Regions from separate parts of the Pseudomonas allii genome, predicted to be linked through region 3. Evidence: predicted binding sites of a transcription regulator. Region 3 holds the regulator's gene; each other region holds the start of a gene.
What was found. Region 3 encodes FliA, which starts transcription of late flagellar genes. Its sites were predicted from a motif close to CTAAAGTTTNNNNNNNNNNNGCCGNTAA; they were not measured.

Region 1: ACZ445_RS15685 (methyl-accepting chemotaxis protein) is a predicted target of FliA. The motif match lies at 1,522-1,549, and genes of this name have one in related genera.
Region 2: ACZ445_RS25045 (methyl-accepting chemotaxis protein) is a predicted target of FliA. The motif match lies at 2,123-2,150, and genes of this name have one in related genera.
Region 4: motA (flagellar motor stator protein MotA) is a predicted target of FliA. The motif match lies at 1,581-1,608, and genes of this name have one in related genera.

What each region holds. Positions count from the first base shown of each region.
Region 1 is NZ_AP039450.1:3,497,145-3,500,554, reverse strand. Features, by position in the region: gene ACZ445_RS15685 (methyl-accepting chemotaxis protein) at 1-1,464, opposite strand, end outside; gene ACZ445_RS15680 (aldo/keto reductase) at 1,600-2,595, opposite strand; gene ACZ445_RS15675 (LysR family transcriptional regulator) at 2,715-3,410, shown strand, end outside.
Region 2 is NZ_AP039450.1:5,469,548-5,472,957, reverse strand. Features, by position in the region: gene ACZ445_RS25065 (hypothetical protein) at 1-38, opposite strand, end outside; gene ACZ445_RS25060 (hypothetical protein) at 257-1,153, shown strand; gene ACZ445_RS25055 (hypothetical protein) at 1,181-1,468, shown strand; gene ACZ445_RS25050 (cupin domain-containing protein) at 1,577-1,957, opposite strand; gene ACZ445_RS25045 (methyl-accepting chemotaxis protein) at 2,196-3,407, shown strand.
Region 3 is NZ_AP039450.1:4,746,063-4,749,472, reverse strand. Features, by position in the region: gene fleN (flagellar synthesis regulator FleN) at 1-775, shown strand, start outside; gene fliA (RNA polymerase sigma factor FliA) at 772-1,512, shown strand; gene ACZ445_RS21615 (chemotaxis response regulator CheY) at 1,682-2,056, shown strand; gene ACZ445_RS21610 (protein phosphatase CheZ) at 2,075-2,863, shown strand; gene ACZ445_RS21605 (chemotaxis protein CheA) at 2,875-3,410, shown strand, end outside.
Region 4 is NZ_AP039450.1:564,252-567,661, forward strand. Features, by position in the region: gene ACZ445_RS02490 (HDOD domain-containing protein) at 1-1,509, opposite strand, end outside; gene motA (flagellar motor stator protein MotA) at 1,676-2,527, shown strand; gene motB (flagellar motor protein MotB) at 2,531-3,410, shown strand, end outside.

The sequences.
Region 1 (3,410 bases), 1.2 Mb from region 3:
CTGGCGCATGTTTTCCACGCTGTGGGTGGCGCTGGAGACTTCGCCAATCAACGCGCTGACGCTGTTGGACGCCTCACCGACGACCACGCGGGAACGGTCGGCATGCTCGTTGGCACGCTGGGTGAATGCGGCGGTTTCGGCGGCGTTTTGCGCCACGGTGTCGGCGGTGGAGCTCATTTCGGTGATGGCGGTCACCGTCTGGTCAGTCTCCGAGGCATGCCGCACCAGGATCTGGTTGGTATGCGCCGAGGTCTGTTGCAACTGCGCCAGGCTCGACGACATGGCGCCGGTGGCCTGGGTCACTTCGCCGATCATGTTTTGCAGGTAGACGATAAAGCGGTTCACCGAATGGCCGATGGCGCCCAGTTCGTCTTCGGCGCGGATGGTGATGCGTCGCGTGAGGTCGGCGTCGCCGGCGGAAAGCGCGTCGATATTGGCCTTCAGCGTCTTCATGCGCTGCACCAGTTGGCGGATCGCATACGCCGCGAGCAGTACCAGCAGCACCACCATCGGGATCTGCAACAGCGCCAGGGTGCCGAGCACGTCATTGCGCTGGGCGGTGATCAGTGACGTGGGCAGGGCGGTGGCGAGGAACCACGGCGTGCCTTCGATGGGGCGCATGTAGAAGGTGCTGGCCACGCCCTGGTTGTCGAATTCACTGCGTTGCAGCGCCTGGTCGCGGTGGGCCAGGGCTTTGCTGACCTGGGCGGCAAACGCCGAGGTGCCGGTGAGTTCGCTGATGTTTTTCAACACCACCGGGCCACTGATGCGCGAGCTGTTGCTGATGATCTTGCCGTCGCCTTCGACGATCAGCATTTGCCCGCCGATGTCTTTCTCTTTACTGGCGACCAAGTCATTGAAGAAGCCCAGGGTCACGTCGATGGTGGCGACGCCATAAGGCACGCCGTCGCGCTGGATGGCCATGGCGCAGTTGGTGCGCGGTTCCTGGCTGGCGTCGTCCTTGTAGGCGGCGGCCCAGGCGCATTGACCGCGAGGCGAGGCGAGGCCGCCCTTGTACCAGCTCTGGTCGTAATAGTTGGGCGCCGGGTCGCTGTTCCAGAAGGTGTTCACGGCCAGCTTGCCTGACGCATCGCGGTGCCAGAACGTACTGTGCTTGTTGCGCCCCGGAGTGCGCTGGTTGGGCAGGGGCCAGATACCGCCGCCGAAGACTTTCAGCTCGCCATACTGGTCGACCAGGCCCGGCAGGACCTTGTCGATGGCATCGCTGTCGAGCAATGGAATGGTCTGGGTGATGCTGCGTTGCTGGGACTGGACCTTGTTGAGTTCGCCCTGGATCTGCTCGGCGACCTCAGCGACACGGTTGAGCACCACCTGTTCTTCGGTGTGCTGCAGCTTGGGCGCGACCAACTGGCCGATACCCACTACGGTCAACACCAATAACACCAGGACGAACAGCACCAGGAACAGGGTATAGCGGGCTTGGATGGAGCGCAGTGGGGGCATGGGGTCGTCCTTACGAAGCGTTTATTATCGACGCGGCTTTGTTAGAGCTTCGTAGGGCTATCGGCCTGGCAGGGTGGAGCTTTAGGTACCATCGTGCAAGAAAAAAACCGCGCCGATGAGCGGCGCGGTGTTTATTCAGATATCCAGCATGGCCATGACGGCCTCGGGGTAGCGCAAGCCAGCGGGCGCTTCGGCGGGGAAGATGGCTTCCAAGGCCGCCAGTTCGCTCGGGCTGAGGCTGACCGACAGCGCGGCGGCATTCTCTTCCAGGTATTTGCGCTGCTTGGTGCCGGGAATCGGAATGATGAAGTCACCCTGCGCCAGCACCCAGGCCAAGGCCAGTTGCCCGGCGCTGATGCCTTTGTCGGCGGCCAGCGCCTGCACCTGTTTGACCAGTTCGAGGTTCTTGGCGAAGTTCTCGCCCTGGAAGCGTGGGCTGAAGCGGCGGTAGTCATCGGCGCCGAAGTCATCCGGGCTTTGCAGGGCACCCGTGAGAAAGCCACGGCCCAGCGGGCTGTAGGGCACAAAGGCGATGCCCAGGCGCTGGCAGGTGGCGAGGCAGCCGTTATGTTCCTGGTCGCGGCTCCACAGCGAGTATTCGCTTTGCAGGGCGCTGATCGGGTGCACCTTGTGGGCACGTTCCAGAGTGGCGGCGGAGGCTTCGCTCAGGCCCAGGTAACGCACCTTGCCCTGGTGCACCAGCTCGGCCATGGCGCCGACGGTTTCTTCGATGGCGACGTCCGGGTCGATGCGGTGCTGGTAGTACAGGTCGAGGGTCTCCACACCGAGCCGTCGCAGGGTGCCGTCGATGGCGTTGCGGATGTATTCAGGGCGGCCGTTCACACCCCGCAGGGAGGGGTTGGCCGGGTCGCGCACGATGCCGAACTTGCTGGCCAGGAACGCCTGGTCGCGCTTGCCGACGATGGCCTTGCCGATCAGTGCTTCGTTGGTGTGCGGGCCATAGATATCGGCGGTGTCGAGTAAATTGATGCCCAGTTCCAACGCGCGGTGCAAGGTGGCGATGGCTTCGCGGGTGTCGCTGCCGGGGGTGTAGAAATCGCTCATACCCATGCAGCCGAGGCCGATGGCTGAGACGAGTGGACCGTGTGTACCGAGTTGGCGGGTATGCATGGGTGTTGCTCCTTGGGTGGGAAGGCCTGCATTGTCACGCTCGACAAAACCTGGATAAACCGGCTAAAAGCACTAACACTATTCGTAATATCCAAATAATCAGCGCGAGGAACCGCCCCTTGGACCGTTTCAACGCGATGCGCGTGTTCACCCGGATCGTCGAGCTGCGCGGCTTTGCCAAGGCCGCCGACAGCCTGCAACTGCCCCGCGCCTCGGTGACGGTGTTGATCAAGCAGTTGGAGGCGCACCTGGGCGTGCAACTGTTGCAACGCACCACGCGGCAAGTCAGCCCGACGCTGGATGGCGCGGCGTACTACCAGCGCTGTGTGCAGTTGCTGTCGGACCTTGAGGAAACCGAGGCGGTGTTTTCAACGAGCCGCCAGAACCCGCGCGGCACTTTGTGCGTGGACATGCCGTCGGGCATCGGGCGCTTGATCGTGATCCCGGCATTGCCGACATTCACGGCCCGCTACCCCCAGATCGAACTGGAGATCAGTCTGAACGACCGCCCGGTGGACTTGATCCGTGAAGGTGTGGATTGCGTGCTGCGCGGTGGTTTGGCCCTGGATGAATCGCTGGTGGCACGGCCTCTGGCGATGATGGATCAACTGACGTTGGCGAGCCCGGTATATCTGGCGCGCCGGGGCGTTCCGGCATCGTTGGAGGACCTGGCCAACCATCAGATGGTCGAGTACGTCTCCAGCGTCACGGGCAAACGGTTTGGCCTGGAGTTTGAAATCGACGGCCAATTGCGCACGGTCAACCTGTCAAAAAGCTTGGCGGTGAACAGTTCCGATGGCTACTTCGCGGCCTGT
Region 2 (3,410 bases), 720 kb from region 3:
AGTGCAAAAAGCGCAACAGCTTCCAGCGTCAACTCCATGGTCTTGGTTCCTAGGGCTTGGGGGAGGGCGATGATCACCGTTCTAGGCAGGAAAAAAAAGACCCCAATACCGCGAACCGCCAGGCTCACCCTCCTGTGAAGTCATCGTCCCAAGGAACGATATTAATTAGCCATGTTCCAACTCGCCGTGCCAAATGCACCCGGCCACCAGACGGACAGTGTGCAAGGCTTAAACCATTACAAGGACGCAAACACTTATGCAGTCATCCCCTACCCAAGCACCTTCGGCCACCGGCGAGCTGATCGCGAGTTTCCGCCACGGCAAAGGCTTCCTGATTTTCAGTTTGATATTCGGGGTTGTGTTATTGGCCCTCGCCGGTTTTGTGCTGTACCTGGGCACGATACTGCCACCGGGCAACGATGGCCCGGTCAACCTCCAGACATCACGTGGCATGGCCTTGAACTTTGCCAACCCACATACCCTGATCTACGCCACCAGCGCCTTGCTGGTCGTTCTTGCCGTGGGCGTGTTTGCAGCCTACGCCTGGCACAAAAAACTGCGCGCGCCACGCTACAACGTGTTTGAGTTCGGCATCGAACGCATCATCAACGAGCAACGCGAGTACACGGCGTTTGCCGATATCGAAGACCTGTACTTGTTCGGCTCCGGGCAAACCGTGATGACCGGCATGATCACCAACCTGGCCTATCGTCGAAACGCGTCCGAGCCGTTTCATCGGGTGATTGAAAGCCTCAAAGGCTTTTACGAATTCCAACAACGGGTGCGTGAATTGCACGTTCGCGCACGCATGCCGGCAGTGATCGCGACGCTGGAGATGGGCGGGGCTGTGACGTTCAACTGCATCAGCTCGGGGCAGGTCTGGGGCAAACGCGTGAGTGGCAACTTCCTGAAAATCACCACCTCGCCAATCGTCGTCAGCCGCGCATCCCTCGAGTACCAGGGCCACAAAGTGCCGATGTCGTCGCTGCGCAGCGTCGACCTCAACGCCTGGACCGAAAAAGTGGTGATCAAGGACGAGAGCGGCAACCCCGTGTTGTCGACCATCGCCACCGGCATTCTGAGCCACGACCTGTTCCTCAATACCCTCGATGCCGTGTTTGCGGCGCAACAACAAACACGCGAGCTGGCTTGAGCCGGCAGCGTCACAGCTGAGGATTAAATGATGATCTATCGCGGCGCAGGCTGGCTGACGTTATTTACACCGGTGGCGATGGTGCTGCTATTAATGTGGCTATGGCCCGACCCCAGCGTCAAACCCGGCAACACATCGCTGATGCAGGTGTTGCTCGGCTTTGGGGCGGGGTCAGCGATCAACACTGTGCTGGGCTTTGTACTGAACCGACAACCGCACGCCGATGGCGTGCGCCACCACTTCTTTTTCATGCCGATGCAATGGCCGGCGCTGGCGATCACGGTGGTCTGCACGCTGATTGCCTTGCTGAAATAACCCTCCCGGCCGCTCGTCCGGGGCGGCCGCGTCTTGACCTGTTCAAGGCTGACACGGTAAGTGGAGTGAGTGTCTCATAACGGTATGAGCGAGCAGGCGACGCCAGCCTCAGATCCACTGGTCATTCACAGCCGTAAGCTCCCCACCTTCATGTCCGGTATTCAAGATGCCCCGTGGCTCGATCATCATCAGCTTGGCCTCGCCTTCGGCGGCTGTGCGGTGCGCTACGCCCCGAGGGACCACGTACAGCTCACCCGGTGCGACATAGACCGGGCCGTCTGGAAGGTCGATACGCAGGGTACCGTCGAGTACCAGAAAGGCCTCGTCGGTTTCGGGGTGGGAGTGCCAGATGAACTCGCCTTCGATGCGCACGACTTTGAACTGGTAGTCGTTCATCTCCGCAACGACGCGTGGGCTCCATGGTTGGTCGATCAGGTCAGCTTTTTGGATGAGATTTATGGGGTGTGTCGGGGGCTGTGACTGAGACATGTCGGAGACTCTGCTGAATAAGAGTCGTCAGGTTAGCGAACGAGGGAACGAGGGCGCTTGTACGATCCTGCAAGCAGCCTGAGCGTGTCAGCTGGCGTCACCTACACTTAACTCCGTGCTCAGTCACACACCGGTCATAAACCAGACGGAAGGTACTCAACAGACCTAAAGTTGAGCCGCTAGGGGCGGATAGCCTCTATGTCGTTTACATCCGCAACACTGTTCAAGGATCGAACTCATGCCCCAGCGCCCATCCAGCCGCACGCACCTTCCCGTTTATCCTCGTTTCCGTTGGTTCGCCTTGATTCCGGTCGTGCCGGCCGTTGTGTGGATACTCGTGCAATCCACTTCGCCGGCCAATCTGCTGGCCTGCACGGTACTGGTGATGATCGGCCTCGGTGCCTGTGCCTGGAGCGCGGCTTCGCAGCGCAACGCGCTGCAGCGAGCGATTGCGCAGGCGCAGGCGGACCAGTCGAGTGCGCACGCGCATAACGGCTTGGCCTCGCGTGCACAGCTCGATGAGGTATTGCTGGGTGCCATGCCCATCTGGGCCAAGCAGGTGGAAAGCTCGCGCCATCAGACCGAGGAAGCGATTGTGAGCCTGGTGAACCGTTTCACCGGGATCGCCACACGCTTGGAGGAAACGGTACAAGCGTCGCAGCACGCGGCCGGCGAGCTGGACGGGCAGGCCGCTGACGGCGCGCTTGAGGTGCTGGCGCGCAGTGACAGCGAGTTGAGCCAGGTGATCAATTCGCTCAAGGCCACTCAAACCAGTCGTGACCAGACCCTGGCGCAGGTGCGCAGCCTGACCGCCTACACCGGCGAACTGCGTACCATGGCCGCTGATGTGGCAGCGATTGCCGCACAAACCAACTTGCTGGCCCTCAACGCGGCCATCGAAGCGGCGCGCGCCGGTGAGGCCGGTCGCGGCTTCGCGGTGGTGGCCGATGCGGTGCGCAGCCTGTCGAGCAAATCCAGTGAAACGGGCCAGCAGATGTCGGCCAAGGTCGACATCATCAATAACGCCATTACTCAATTGGTGCAGGCCGCGTCCAGCAGTGCCGACCAGGACAGCCATTCGGTGGCCGAGTCCGAAAACAGTATTCAAATGGTGCTCACACGCTTCCAGAACATCACTGGGCGCCTGGCCGAATCCGCCGACCTGCTCAAGCAGGAAAGCTACGGCATCCGCGATGAGATGACCGAGGTGTTGGTCAACCTGCAATTCCAGGACCGGGTCAGCCAGATCCTCAGTCACGTGCGCGACAACATGCACGCGCTGCATGACCATCTGCAACAGGCCAACCAGACCCCGGACCAGCCGCTGGCCATCGACGCCCGCCAATGGCTGGCGCGCATGGAAACCACCTATGCCACTGACGAGCAACGACGCCTCCATCGCGGCGAGGCGGCAGTGCAGTCGAATTCCCAAGACATCACTTTCTTTTAGGAG
Region 3 (3,410 bases):
GAAAACTAACGTGTCAGTGAATTTGTCCCTGGCCCTGGCAGAGCTTGGCCGTCGCGTCATGCTGCTGGATGCTGACCTGGGGTTGGCGAACGTCGACGTTCTGCTGGGGCTGACGCCCAAACATACCCTTGCCGATGTGATCGAGGGCCGCTGTGAGCTGCGCGATGTGCTGCTGCAGGGGCCTGGTGGCATCCGCATCGTCCCGGCCGCCTCCGGCACCCAGAGCATGGTGCACCTGAGTCCGGCGCAGCATGCCGGGCTGATCCAGGCGTTCAGTGACATCGGCGACAACCTCGACGTGCTGGTGATCGACACCGCCGCCGGGATCGGCGAGTCCGTGGTCAGCTTTGTGCGCGCTGCGCAGGAAGTGTTGCTGGTGGTCTGCGATGAACCCACCTCGATCACCGACGCCTACGCCCTGATCAAACTGCTTAACCGTGACTACGGCATGAACCGCTTCCGCGTGCTGGCCAACATGGCCCAGAGCCCGCAGGAAGGGCGCAACCTGTTCGCCAAGTTGACCAAGGTCACGGATCGTTTCCTCGATGTCGCCTTACAATACGTCGGCGCAGTTCCCTACGACGAGTGTGTGCGCAAGGCTGTGCAAAAGCAGCGTGCAGTCTACGAAGCATTCCCTCGTTCCAAGTGTGCACTGGCGTTCAAGGCTATTGCCCAGAAGGTCGATACCTGGCCGTTGCCCGCCAACCCCCGGGGGCATCTGGAGTTTTTCGTCGAGCGATTGGTGCACCAGACGAGCGCAGGACCCGTGCTATGACAGCGACCGGCTACAACGCGTATAAGAAATCTGCCCGTGACAGCCAGGGTGAATTGATCGAGCGCTACGCGCCCCTGGTCAAGCGCATTGCCTATCACCTGCTGGCACGCCTGCCCGCCAGCGTGCAGGTCGAAGACCTGATCCAGGCGGGTATGATCGGTCTGCTCGAAGTGTCGACCAAATACGACGCGAGCAAGGGGGCGAGTTTCGAGACGTATGCGGGCATCCGCATCCGTGGCGCGATGCTCGATGAAGTGCGCAAAGGTGACTGGGCGCCGCGTTCGGTACACCGCAACACACGCATGGTCAGTGACGCAATTCGCGCAATTGAAGCAAAAACCGGTCGCGACGCTAAAGATCACGAAGTTGCGGCCGAACTCCAATTGAGTCTCGACGATTACTACGGGATTTTGAACGATACCTTGGGCAGCCGCCTGTTCAGTTTCGACGACCTGTTGCAGGACGGCGAACATGAAGGGCTGCACGAGGACGGCGCGAGTGCTCATATGGAGCCATCGCGTGACCTGGAAGATGAGCGTTTCCAGGGAGCGTTGGCGGACGCGATTGCCAATTTGCCGGAGCGTGAGCGGCTGGTGTTGGCGCTGTACTACGACGAAGAGCTGAACCTCAAGGAAATCGGTGAGGTCCTGGGTGTCAGCGAATCGCGGGTCAGCCAGTTGCACAGCCAGTGCGCAGCCCGCTTGCGGGGGCGTTTGGGAGAGTGGCGAGCGCGCTGAACAGGCAGTGTGGGGACACTGCAGACGATACCGCGAGGGCAACCGGCCTTCGCGGGTTCGACCCGTGGTGCCCCCGGCAGTCCTTTTTGTGTAATGCCTGTTGATTGAAATGGCGCGTCCAGGTGCTGGGCGCGTTTAAGACTGCTTGGAGGTCGAATTGGACAAGAACATGAAAATCCTCATCGTTGATGACTTCTCAACGATGCGGCGGATCATAAAAAACCTGTTGCGTGACCTTGGGTTCACAAACACGGTCGAGGCGGATGACGGCATTACGGCCATTCCGATCCTCAACAGCGGGAGCATCGACTTTCTGGTAACAGACTGGAACATGCCGGGCATGACCGGTATCGACTTGCTGCGCCACGTGCGCGCTGACGAAAAGCTGCGCAGCCTGCCTGTGCTGATGGTCACCGCCGAAGCCAAGCGTGAGCAGATCATCGAAGCCGCCCAGGCCGGGGTCAACGGTTACGTGGTCAAGCCATTCACGGCATTGGCCTTGAAAGAGAAGATCGAAAAAATCTTCGAACGCATCCACGGCTAATGCCATCGCGGGGGAGCTATGGAGCATAAAGAAACGTCACAGGGAGACTTCGAGTCGACCCTGAAAAAGCATGCTCACCAGTTGGTCGACAGCCTTGAAAGAGGCCAGTTCGGCGACGCGGTGCAGTTAATCCATGAGCTCAACCAGACCCGTGACCGCGGCCTGTATCAGGAAGTGGGCAAGCTCACACGCGAGCTGCACAGTGCGATCGTCAATTTCCAGATTGACCCGCACATGCCCCAGGCCGAAGAAATCTCGCAAATCACCGATGCCACCGAACGCCTGTCCTATGTGGTCAGGCTGACTGAGGCGGCGGCCAACCGCACCATGGACCTGGTGGAAAACGCCACGCCCCTGGTCAACGGCATGGCCACTGAAGCCCAGGCCCTGAGCCACGACTGGGGCCGCTTCATGCGCCGGGAAGTGGGGGCCGAGGAGTTTCGCGAGTTGGCGCGTCGGGTCGACGGTTTTCTGTCACGCAGCGAGCAGGAAAACCGTACGGTTTCCAGCAACCTCAACGACATTCTGCTGGCCCAGGATTACCAGGACCTCACCGGTCAGGTGATCAAGCGTGTGACCCAGTTGGTCACCGAAGTGGAAAGCAACTTGCTCAAATTGGTGCTTATGGCAGGCCAGGTTGACCGTTTCGCCGGCATCGAACATGACCGCGAAGCGATCCTCTCGGAAAAAGATCCACAAAAACATCTCGCCAAGGGTGAAGGTCCGCAGATTCATGCCGATAAACGTGAAGACGTTGTATCGGGTCAAGATGATGTCGATGACCTGTTATCCAGTTTAGGCTTCTAAGGAGCACCCACATGAGCTTCGGCGCCGATGAAGAAATCCTTCAGGATTTCCTTGTAGAGGCCGGCGAAATTTTAGAGCAGTTGTCCGAGCAACTGGTCGAGCTGGAAAGCCGACCGGATGATGCGAACCTGCTCAATGCAATTTTTCGCGGTTTTCACACTGTAAAAGGGGGCGCCGGCTTCCTCCAGCTCCATGAGCTGGTGGAGTGCTGCCACATCGCCGAGAACGTGTTCGACATCCTGCGCAAGGGTGAGCGTCACGTTGATTCGGAGTTGATGGACGTGATTCTCGAAGCACTGGATGCGGTCAACGGCATGTTCAGCGAGGTGCGTGAGCGTGCCCCGATCACGGCGGCTACCCCGGAACTGCTGGCCGCCCTGGCGCGCTATGCGGAGCCTGCCGACACGTCGGCCGCACCGATGGTTGAAGCCGCACCGGAGCCTGTGGTTGAGGCCGAGCCGGATGTGACCGACAGCGAGTTCGAACAGCTGCTCAACTCCCTCAGTGCCGTCAAGGCCGAGGCGGAGGCACCGGCTGCGCCGGTCGC
Region 4 (3,410 bases), 2.4 Mb from region 3:
CAGGGCTTTTTCGATGCATTGGGCGGTTTTGCCGAAAGCCTGCACGGTGGTTTCCGAGAACGGCCCGCCACCCTGGTCGGCCACCATCAGCATCACCACCTTGCCATTGCAGCTCAGGGAACGCAGCAGCAGGTGTTCGCCGGTGAACAGGCGGCGCAGGATCGGCGGCAGCAAGGCCGAGAACTGGGCATGGTTTTCGGGGTTGAGGCGCACCTGGGCGGACTTTTCCAGCAGGCGTTGCAGCAGGGTGCTGTTGACCACGTCCAGGCTCAGGTTGGCGGCGTCTTTGGGCAGGCCATCGGCCTGGTGCACGCGCAAGGTACTCAAGGCGCGATCGGCCATCAGCAGCATGACCCGCTGCATGCCACTTGCGACCAAGGCCTCCTTGGCGCAAGTGGTCAGGTGCATCGCGTTGGCAAAGCGGCTCGGTTCCACCAGCAGTTCTGTGCAGCGCTTGCGCCACACGGCCAGGGCCTCGGCGGTGGGCGGTGGTGCCGGCAGCAGGCCGCGATGGATCTTCGCCACATGCCACGGCCAGATCAGTGACAGCGCCGGGTGCCAGAGGTCGGGCATCAAGGTGGTACGGGCACTGGTGACAGCTTGTTGGTGGACCAGTTGCTGCACCTCGCCCAACGGTTGTTGCAGGTACAGCGCTGTGAGCAACTGCCAGCGTTCGGTGTGCGGGCAGGTCCAGGATTCCTGGGCCGACATCGCCAGGCCGTTGGCCAGCAACACGGTATTGGCCGGCTGGTTCAGCCAGCGCCGCAGGTTGGGTTCGGCGTCGAGCAATTGCTGATGGCGCAGTGGGTCGTCTTCGCGAGCGATATGCAGGGCCTTGACCAGCAGGCGCTGCTCGCTCATCAGCAACTTATAGCCTTGGGATACCCAGATCGGCAGGTGCCAGGCTTCGGTCAGGCCGACGCACAGGTCCAGCAGGCGTATGCCGAACAATTCCTGCTCGACCGCGCGGGCGGACTGGCCCTTGTGGATAACCCGCAGCTCCCATTCCTCCAGGAGTTTGGGGTAGGCCACCGCCATCGGCCACAGCGGCGACAGAAACAGCAGGCTGCCCCAGTGGATGTCCTGCCACAGCCGCGCCAGGCGGCTGCCGAACAAACCGTTGGCCTGCTGCGACGCGTGCTGGCTGACCAGCAACAGTTGGCGCAACGCCACGGGGATCTCGTTGGCCGGCACCGAGGGCAGGCGTGCCAGCAGTTCTTCGGCGCGCTTGAGGCCCAGGCGGTTGAGTGCCACTTCGAGGTTTTCCGCCGGTTCCGCCAGGCTGCCATGGGTGTGGCTGTTGGCCTCGCGCATCACGCTGAGCACCAGGGCCGGGCTGCTTTGCATCAGTTCGGCAATATCCCGCAATGAACTGCGGTTATCGCGGATGCCTTTGCACACACGGTCGTGACTGGCCTGGGGAACGGGCAGCAGCACTTCGTCCAGGCGCTTGATCCAAGCGGCGAGAGAGTTGGGTTTTGCAGTTGGGACTGTCGTTTCATTAGCCATGATTGGGGCGCGATCATCACTTGCGGTCTACACGCCCGGAGCGGGCCGAACTGGCTTTTCGCCTTAACGGGCTATAGTCTGGCGCAGTTTTGCCGATAAGTAGAACAAGAGTTTTCTGCTACACCCAATATGTCCATGAACCCGACGGCGCAAGTACTCATCTCCTATGGCTAAAATTATCGGCATCATCGTCGTCTTCGCAAGCGTGCTCGGCGGGTACGTCCTGTCCCACGGTAAAATCGCTGCGTTGATCCAGCCTTTCGAGGTGATGATCATTGGCGGTGCGGCACTGGGTGCATTCCTGCAGGCGAACCCCGGCTACATGACCATGCACGTGATCAAGAAGTCGCTGGGCATGTTCGGTTCGCGCTTCACCCACACCTTCTACCTGGAGGTGTTGGGCCTGGTCTACGAGATCCTCAACAAGAGCCGCCGCGAAGGCATGATGGCCATCGAGGCCGACATCGAAGACGCCGCCGCCAGCCCGATTTTCGCCAAGTACCCGGCCGTGCTCAAAGATGAGCGCATGACCGCCTACATCTGTGACTACCTGCGCATCATGTCCTCCGGCAACATGGCCCCCCATGAGCTGGAAGGCCTGTTCGACATGGAATTGTTCAGCCTTAAAGAAGAGCTGGAGCACCCGTCCCACGCTGTGACCGGCATCGCTGACGGTATGCCGGGTTTCGGTATCGTCGCGGCGGTACTCGGTATCGTGGTGACCATGGCGTCCCTGGGTGAGGGCGACCAGGCCGCTATTGGCATGCACGTGGGTGCAGCGCTGGTCGGTACCTTCTTCGGTATTCTCGCGGCCTATGGTTTCTTCGGCCCGCTGGCGACTTCCCTGGCCCATGACGCCAAGGAAGAAGTGAACCTGTACGAATCGATCAAGGCCAGCCTTGTTGCTTCCGCTTCCGGCATGCCGCCGTCGCTGGCGGTAGAGTTCGGTCGCAAGGTCCTGTACCCCAAGCATCGCCCAAGCTTCGCCGAGCTGGAACAAGCGGTTCGCGGTCGCTAAGCCATGGAAAACAACCAGCCGATAATCATCAAGCGCGTCAAGCGCTTCGCTGCGGGGCACCATGGTGGCGCCTGGAAAATCGCCTTCGCCGACTTTGCGACGGCGATGATGGCGTTCTTCCTGGTGCTGTGGCTGATGTCCACCGCCACGCCGGAACAGAAGATCGCCATTGCCGGCTACTTCAAGGACCCGATTGGCTTTTCGGAAAGCGGCACGCCCTTTGTGATCGACCTGGGGGGCTCGCCGCAGTTGGCCCCTGAGCGCACCATCAACCCGGAGGTCAAGACCGAAGCGCCTCAGGAAAAAATCCCGATCGAGCGCGATACCGTCGAGTCGATGGCCGAACAGGTCGAGCAGGAGCGCCTCGAATTGTTGCTGCAGGAGCTGCAGACCAAGGTCGAGGAAAACCCGCAACTGCTGAAGTTCAAGGACCAGATCTCCTTCGAAATCACGCCTGAAGGCCTGCGCATCCAGATCACCGACGCCGCCAACCGGCCGATGTTCGACTCCGGCAGCGCCCGATTGAAACCGTACTTCGAAGACATCCTGCTGGCCATGGCCGACACCATCAAGGCAGTGCCGAACAAGATCAGCATCAGTGGCCACACCGACGCCAAGCCGTACGCCGGGCAGGGTGATTTCGGCAACTGGGAGCTTTCAGCCAACCGCGCCAACGCCGCACGTCGTGCGCTGGTGGCTGGCAGCTATCCGGATGCGCAAGTGGCGCGGGTGGTGGGTTTTGCTTCGTCACAGCTGTTTGATCATCAAGACCCGTTCAACCCGGTCAACCGCCGGATCGATATTGTGGTGCTGACCAAAAAGGCCCAGCGTGCGATTGAAGGTGACCAGCCGCCAGCGCCGCAACCCACTCCGGGGGCCGGCG